2 linked regions of the Spartinivicinus poritis genome follow. The protein of the gene in region 2 interacts with the protein of the main gene of each other region in a pairwise test. Links are inferred from orthologs where the notes say so. Each region holds a gene or a part of one and is shown on either strand. Other genes may lie near its edges.

The links. The genes of interacting proteins can lie anywhere in the genome.
Region 1: the proteins of pheT (region 2) and secD interact in binary tests that used the Escherichia coli proteins (3 or more experiments, as listed by UniProt). The link is inferred for Spartinivicinus poritis from one-to-one orthologs.

The regions. Positions count from the first base shown.
Region 1 is NZ_JAPMOU010000001.1:205,605-210,045, reverse strand. Bases 1-2,975 are described here. They hold secD (protein translocase subunit SecD), read left to right. Parts: upstream 1-544; coding sequence 545-2,407; downstream 2,408-2,975. Other genes in these bases: secF (protein translocase subunit SecF), read left to right, coding at 2,439-2,975; yajC (preprotein translocase subunit YajC), read left to right, coding at 59-388; tgt (tRNA guanosine(34) transglycosylase Tgt), read left to right, coding at 1-14. In the rest of the region: more of secF, read left to right, coding at 2,976-3,359; ORQ98_RS00920 (inositol monophosphatase family protein), read right to left, coding at 3,439-4,251. UniProt on the Escherichia coli protein: Part of the Sec protein translocase complex. Interacts with the SecYEG preprotein conducting channel. SecDF uses the proton motive force (PMF) to complete protein translocation after the ATP-dependent function of SecA.
Region 2 is NZ_JAPMOU010000015.1:135,975-139,794, forward strand. What follows is about bases 1-3,072. They hold pheT (phenylalanine--tRNA ligase subunit beta), read left to right. Parts: upstream 1-383; coding sequence 384-2,762; downstream 2,763-3,072. Other genes in these bases: pheS (phenylalanine--tRNA ligase subunit alpha), read left to right, coding at 1-318; ihfA (integration host factor subunit alpha), read left to right, coding at 2,766-3,072; ORQ98_RS13475 (MerR family transcriptional regulator), read left to right, coding at 3,049-3,072. Also shown: more of ihfA, read left to right, coding at 3,073-3,074; more of ORQ98_RS13475, read left to right, coding at 3,073-3,411.

The DNA.
Region 1 (4,441 bases), on a different replicon or contig from region 2:
CTGCACTGGGTTAGTGAATACCAATACTGATTTATATTAACGACGGAGTAATACAACCATGAGTTTTTTTATTAATGAAGCTTTTGCTGCCCCTGCTGCTGGTGCACAAGGTGGTGGAATGATTCAAATTGGTATGCTGGTGTTGATGGTCGCAGTATTTTATTTCTTGCTAATTCGCCCACAGAAAAAGCGTATGAAAGAGCATCAGCAGCTGGTTGAAAACCTGAACAAAGGCGATGAGGTAGTGACTAACGGAGGGATTGTTGGCAAGGTCACAAAGGTATCTGAACAATTTGTCACATTACAGGTTTCTAACAATGTGGAGTTGAATTTTCAGAAGCAGGCCATATCTGCTGTATTACCGAAAGGTACTATCAAAGCAATCTAATTATTTAGGCGAAGCATCCTAATCATCATTAAAGGCTTGGCTAAAAGCATCGCTTTTTTAGCTGCCTTTATTAGATTAACCCGCCAACTACCGACCCGTCAGGCAGGCTTAGGCTTGCCGGGTTCTGTTGAACAAGAAGGAATATAGGGCAGAACCATGCTCAACAAGTATCCAATTTGGAAGTATTTCCTCGTTATTTTTATTGTCTCGATAGGGGTGATTTATGCATTACCCAACTTATATCAAGATGATCCAGCCATTCAAATCTCCCATCATCAATCAGCAACCTCGGTTTCTGAGTCTACGTTACAACAAGCTCAAAAACGTTTGGAAAGGCAAGGTATCGGGATAAAAGCATTTGAAGTAACTAATAAAGGGGCAGGTTTGCTCCGGCTAAACAGCTTTGAAGATCAACTGAAAGCTAAGTCAATTGTTAAAGACTGGCTTGGCGATGACTATATAGTGGCGCTCAACCTGGCTGCGACGACACCTGATTGGCTTCGCTCAATGGGGGCCGGGCCAATGAAGTTGGGTTTGGATTTAAGTGGCGGGGTTCACTTCTTACTGGAAGTGGATATGGATAAAGCGATTGCAACTCGTTTAAAAGGGATTCATAACGAAATTCGCTCTGAGTTGAGTAAGCAAGACCTGCGTTACAAAGTCGCTAGTAGCTCTACCAATACCCGCTGGGTGTTAAATTTCAAAAATGAAACTAAGCGTGATAAAGCCATGCGGGTAGTTCAAGGCAAATACACTGACTTGAATATTACTGCAGGCGAAGATGGTGTTATCTACTGGCTTAGCTATCAATTTTCTGAGTTAAAAATCAAAGACATTGAGGATTATGCCATTAAGCAGAACCTGACTTCACTTAGAAATCGGGTCAATGAGTTAGGGGTTTCTGAGCCACTGGTCCAGCGACAGGGGCGTAATCGTATAGTGGTGGAGTTGCCAGGTGTTCAAGATACGGCCGAAGCTAAAAAGATTATTGGTAAAACGGCTAACCTGGAATTTCGCTTGGCAGCACAGCTTGATGCTAAAGCAGGACAATATGAAATTCTTGATCGTAAAGAAGGCGGTCAGGCTAAGTTAGAAAAGAAAGTGATTGTTACGGGTGACCAGGTTGCAGATGCGAGAGCCAGCTTTGATGAAAATGGCCGCCCACAGGTAAATATTACTTTAAGCGGTGGTGGTGGCCAGTTAATGAATAAAGCTACACGCACCAATGTTGGTCGCCAAATGGCTGTGATCTTTATTGAAGAGCGTCCTTATACCAAAGAAGTTGAAAAGGTTGTTGATGGTAAAGCAGCTGTTGTTAAAGAGACACGCTTTAAAGAAGAGCGCAAAATTATCAGTTTAGCGACGATTCAGTCTGCATTAGGTACTCAGTTTAGAATTACTGGATTAGATTCAGTTGGTGAGTCAAAAGAGTTAGCACTGCTATTAAGAGCAGGTGCTTTTGCTGCTCCCATGTACTTTGTTGAAGAGCGTACAGTCGGCCCAAGCCTGGGCAAAGAAAACATTGAATTAGGATTTAAATCAGTAGTAGTCGGTTTTGTCTTGGTCCTGTTTTTCATGTTGGTTTATTACAAGGTGTTTGGCTTGTTTGCTAATGTGGCGCTGGGACTTAACTTAGTCTTGCTGATAGCTTTTATGTCTATCTTATCAGCCACTTTAACCTTGCCTGGTATTGCTGGGATAGTGCTGACCGTGGGGATGGCCGTAGATGCTAATGTGCTTATTTTCTCTAGAATAAAAGAGGAAATGAAACGAGGGCTACCCCTTCAGCATGCTATTCATGAAGGTTACGACCGAGCATTTGTAACTATCCTTGATGCCAATATTACTACTTTATTAGTCGCCATTATTCTTTATGGTGTGGGCACTGGCCCAGTAAGAGGGTTTGCTGTCACACTGTCCATTGGTATTGTGACCTCAATATTTACTGCCATCGTTGTGACACGTGCATTGGTCAATCTAACCCACGGTGGACGTCAGTTGAAAAAACTGTGGATTTAGCTCCTAACTTAGCAGATTTAAAGGCAAAAGGATGAATGACAACGAAAAAGTGTTGAATTTTATGGGGGCGCGGGTAATAGCTGCTGCACTCTCTATAGCGCTCGTGTTGGGCTCGATTATCTCTCTGTTTTCTAACCAGCTACAGTTTGGATTGGATTTTACGGGGGGAACCCTGATAGAGCTTGGTTATGATAAAACCGCTGACTTAGAAAGTATTCGTAAAGAGTTACAGGGTGCTGGATACCCTGATGCAGTTGTTCAAGACTTTGGCTCTGACAAAGATGTGCTGGTGCGGATTGCTGGTGATAAACCTTCTTTAGGTAATGATGTGGCAGCAATACTGAAGTCATCTTATGAAGGCGAAATTGAACTGAGACGCTCTGAGTTTGTTGGCCCGCAAGTGGGTGAAGAGCTGAGAGAAGATGGCGGGCTTGGTATGTTGCTCGCGCTGGGCGTGGTGATGCTATATATTGCAGCCCGATTTCAGTTTAAGTTTGCTCTTGGTGCCGTACTAGCGTTAGCTCATGACGTTATCATTACGCTTGGTGTTTTTTCTGTTTTTAATTTAAGTTTTGATCTGACCGTACTAGCTGCACTGTTAGCGGTTATCGGTTACTCATTAAACGACACTATTGTTGTGGCTGATCGAATTCGTGAAAACTTTAGAAAATTAAGAAAAGCAACACCAATCGAAGTGATCAATTCATCGCTTACTCAAACGCTAGGTCGAACCTTGGTTACGTCACTGACCACCTTGTTAGTACTAGTAGCTTTGTTTATTTATGGTGGTGAATTAATTCATAACTTTGCGTTAGCGCTAATGATTGGTGTTGGTGTTGGTACTTACTCTTCTATCTATGTAGCAGCCAATATATTGTTAGTGATGAAGATCAGTCGTGAAGACTTAATGCCTCCAGAGGTGGAACAAGAAGCCACTGATGAGCTGCCCTAATATTTTTTATGTGTGATCTTCCTATAAAATGAAAAGGTGGCTATTAGCCACCTTTTTTTGGGTATTAACAATAATATGGTTATTTAAAGCCTTTGGATATGTGGGGCTGAACTTGCTGTAACACAGATTTAAAACACTTTGGATTGCCTGCTACAACCTGTCCATTATCCATAAACTCGTGACCTCCTTTAAAGTCACTGACCAGTCCACCGGCTTCTTGAATAAGCAGTACCCCTGCAGCAATATCCCACTGATTTAAACCAAATTCCCAGTAGGCATCATAGCGACCAGCAGCGATATAAGCTAAGTCAAGAGCTGCGGAGCCTGCACGACGTATCCCAGCAGTTTGCTCGACAAGTGATTTAAATATGCCAAGGTAGTCATCAATTTTATCCATTTGGTCTGGGCGGAAAGGGAAGCCCGTTGCCAGTAGTGATTCGTTTAACGGTTTGCTTTTACTGACTCGAATTCGTTTGCCATTTAATTGAGCCCCTCGACCACGGCTGGCTGCAAATTCTTCTTTACGGATAGGGTCTAACACAATGGCGTGCTCAATACGCCCTTTATATTGACAGGCAATTGAAACTGCAAAGTGAGGGATGCCATGAATAAAGTTAGTGGTGCCATCTAGTGGGTCGATAATCCAAAGATAGTCTTGTCCTTCACCATGACCAGGATGATGGCCTGTTTCTTCTCCGTAGAAACCATGATTGGGGTAAGCTTTTTTTAATGTACGCAGAATTACTTTTTCTGCTGCCTGGTCAACTTCTGTAACAAAATCACGGTCGCCTTTTTTGTTAACAGTGAGTACATCTAGCTGCTCAACAGCACGCTCTATCACGTCACTGGCATTACGAGCAGCCCTCAAGGCTATATTCAGCATTGGTTGCATAGGAAAATCACTTTGGCATGTAAAAGAACAAAAATTAATTATATCAAATAATAAATCATGGCTGTTAACTTTAGTGTGTTGGTATTTATACATAGCCGATTTATCTGTATGTGCTTACAGCCAGTTACCTTATGAATCCGAACTCTGTTAAAATCGCAATTTGATTTATTGAAGACAGTTGGGTACGGCT
Region 2 (3,820 bases):
ATAGAAGCGTTTTTGAGAGAATTTTTTGAGCGTGATTTAAAAGTGCGATTTCGTCCGTCCTACTTCCCTTTCACTGAGCCTTCTGCAGAAGTAGATATTGAGTGGGGGACAGACGACAAAGGCAATACAAAATGGCTTGAAATAATGGGGTGTGGCATGGTTCACCCTAAAGTATTTGAGGCAGTGGGAATTGATTCTGAAAAATATACGGGTTATGCCTTTGGTTTGGGGGTTGAGCGAATGGCTATGCTGCGTTATGGAGTTAATGATCTGCGGATGTTTTTTGAAAATGACTTGAATTTCTTGCAGCAATTTTAAGTAGCCTTGATAAACAACGAAAGGCGTATAGTTTTCAGAATAACTAATTTGTAAATGGTAAAGCGATGAAATTCAGTGAACAATGGCTACGTGAATGGGTTAACCCAAAAGCAACAACTGAAGAAATAGTATCTACAATCACCATGGCTGGCCTGGAAGTTGATGAGGTTGAGCCTGTTGCTGGTGATTTTAAAGGGATTGTTGTCGGTGAAATTTTAAGTACTGAGCCACACCCTAATGCTGATAAATTAAAAGTGTGTCAGGTAGCTAGTGGTAATAGTGAAACCCTACAAGTGGTGTGTGGTGCACCCAATGCAACAGCAGGAATGAAAGTGCCATTTGCTTTGGTTGGGGCTGTACTGCCTGAAAATTTTAAAATTAAAAAAGCCAAATTAAGAGGTGTAGAGTCTTTCGGAATGCTGTGCTCTGAAGCAGAGCTAGGTATTTCTGATAATCATGATGGATTAATGGCATTACCTGCTGATGCACCTGTTGGAGAAGATATACGTCAGTATTTGCAATTAGATGATCATATCATTGATGTTGATTTAACGCCTAATCGTGCTGATTGCTTAAGTATTGCTGGTGTTGCTCGTGAAGTGGGTGTGAGCTTTAATAAGTCAGTTAATTCTGTTGAAATTAAGCCTGTGCCTCCACAAATTGATGATAAATTTGCTATAGAAATTCAGACACCTGATGACTGCCCACGCTATATTGGCCGAGTCATAAAAGGTGTGGATTTATCACAGCCGACCCCTTTATGGCTAAAAGAAAAATTACGTCGTAGCGGTATTCGCAGTATTGATCCTGTGGTTGATGTGACCAACTATGTGATGTTGGAGCTGGGCCAGCCAATGCATGGTTTTGACTTGGCAGAATTACACGGTCAAATCATTGTGAGAAAAGCCAAGGCAGAGGAAAAACTAAAATTATTAGATGGCCAGGAAATAACCCTGCAAGATGATATTTTGCTAATTGCTGATGAAAAAGGACCATTAGCAATGGCGGGAATTATGGGGGGAGAACACTCTGGGGTTTCAGAAAAAACCAAAGATATTTTCCTGGAAAGTGCTTTTTTTAACCCAATTACCATCGCGGGAAAAGCTCGTCGCTATGGTATGCATACTGATTCTTCCCATCGTTTTGAACGAGGGGTGGATTATGAGCTGCCACGGCTAGCGGCAGAACGCGCTACTGCGTTAATTTTATCAATTTGTGGTGGTCAGCCTGGCCCATTAACAGAGGCCGTTGCGCAAGAAAAATTACCTTCGCGTCAACAAGTTAAACTGCGAGAAGCAAGAATCGAGAGGTTGTTGGGCTTTGGTATGGCGAAGGAAAAGGTTGAAACCATACTAAGTGGGCTTGGTATGCAAGTGACAGCCGCTGAAGAAAATAATTGGGTAGTAGATGTACCGAGCTATCGCTTTGATATTGAGCGGGAAGAAGACCTGATTGAAGAGCTTGCGCGTGTGTTTGGCTATAATCAACTGCCCACAACAACACCGCAAAGTCAGCAGGTGATGGCGCAAATAGCAGAAGCTAAAACACCATTGCAGCAACAGCGCAAATTATTAACGGCTTTGGGGTACCAAGAAGTCATTAATTACAGCTTTATTGCTCCAGAATTACAGCAGCTGTTTAGTCCAGATTTAAAGCCTCAACCATTGGCTAACCCTATTTCGGCAGACATGGCTGTCATGAGAACCAGCTTATTACCAAGTTTGTTGAGTAATGTGCAGTACAACTTAAATAGACAGCAGCCAAGAGTCAGGTTGTTTGAGACTGGGCAAGTGTTTATTGAAACCGAAAGTGGCTTGGCTCAAGAGCAAAAAATAGCGGGTGTGATTTATGGTAGCCTCCTTCCAGAGAACTGGCACTCTCAAAAGCAGACAGTAGATTTTTATGATCTAAAAGGAGACGTAGAAGCACTGCTTGCACTAGGTAATGAAGCCGAAGTTGAAATTAAACCTGGTAAGCATGCTTCGATGCACCCAGGCCAAACCGCTGCGGTTTATTGTAATGGAAAGCTTGCTGGTCATTTAGGTACATTGCATCCGGAGCTACAAGCGAAGCTGGATTTGCCGAATGCTGCCTATCTTTTTGAGCTGGACTTAAAGGCAATTAGTGTTGGCAAAGTAACAAGCTTTGTTCCACTGTCTAAATTTCCAGAAGTTAGACGAGACCTGGCGTTTATTGTCGATAGAACAGTATTAGCCCAGGAGCTTAAGTCAGTGATTGCGGAAAAAGCGGGTGAATGGCTTAAGTCATTGACTTTATTCGACTTATACGAAGGGAAAGGAATTGAACCAGGTCAGAAAAGTGTGGCTTTAGGCTTGACGTTGCAACATCCATCGCGCACTCTTAATGATGAAGAGGTGAACTCAATTATTGATCAAGTAGTCACAGAACTGGAGCAAAAATTTCAGGCAAGTTTGAGGAAGTAGCCAATGGCGGCACTGACGAAAGCAGAAATGGCTGAGCGTCTTTTTGAAGAGCTTGGCCTTAACAAGCGAGAAGCCAAGGATATGGTAGAGTTGTTCTTTGAAGAAATTCGTCATGCCTTGGAATCCAATGAACAAGTTAAATTGTCTGGCTTTGGTAACTTTGACTTAAGAGACAAACGAGAAAGGCCAGGTCGAAACCCAAAAACAGGGGAGGAGATTCCAATATCTGCAAGAAGAGTGGTTACCTTCAGACCAGGACAAAAACTCAAGGCAAGAGTAGAGGCATATGCTGGAACCAAGCATCATCAATGAAGAACTACCAGCGATACCTGGTAAACGCTACTTTACTATTGGTGAAGTAAGCGAGCTGTGCCAGGTGAAGCCCCATGTGCTTCGTTACTGGGAACAAGAGTTTGAACAGCTCAAACCCGTAAAGCGGCGAGGAAATCGTCGCTATTACCAGCGTCAAGATGTGTTAATGATCCGACAAATTAGAAGCCTGCTTTATGAAAAAGGTTTTACAATTGGTGGGGCAAGAAATCAACTGGCTGGTGAAGACTCAAAATCAGATCGCACGCAGTATAAACAACTTATACGGCAGATGATCGCTGAGTTAGAAGAAGTACTTGCTGTATTAAAGTCTCGCTAAATCATGATAGAAAATCCGCTTGAACTTCAGTGGATTTCCTGTATTATCACCACTGTTTCAAAGCTATGAAGCAATTCGGAGTGTAGCGCAGCCTGGTAGCGCACCACAATGGGGTTGTGGGGGTCGGAGGTTCGAATCCTCTCACTCCGACCATTTTTCTTCTTTAGATTCAATCACTTACATCCCATCTGCAATTAAGAATCATTCTTCTTTAAGTATAAATTAAGTATATTTTAAGTAAATAACACCAGTTTTTGCCCCTGTTTTTAGAAGTCAGTTGATGTGTAATCTAGTTCACTAAGCCTGTTTTTTGGCTGAATCCAACTTCATGCTATATTCCTATATCATCTAAAAACGACAGTTTGTGACAGTACGATATGCTTTGAGTGACGCATCAGTAATGCCTGAC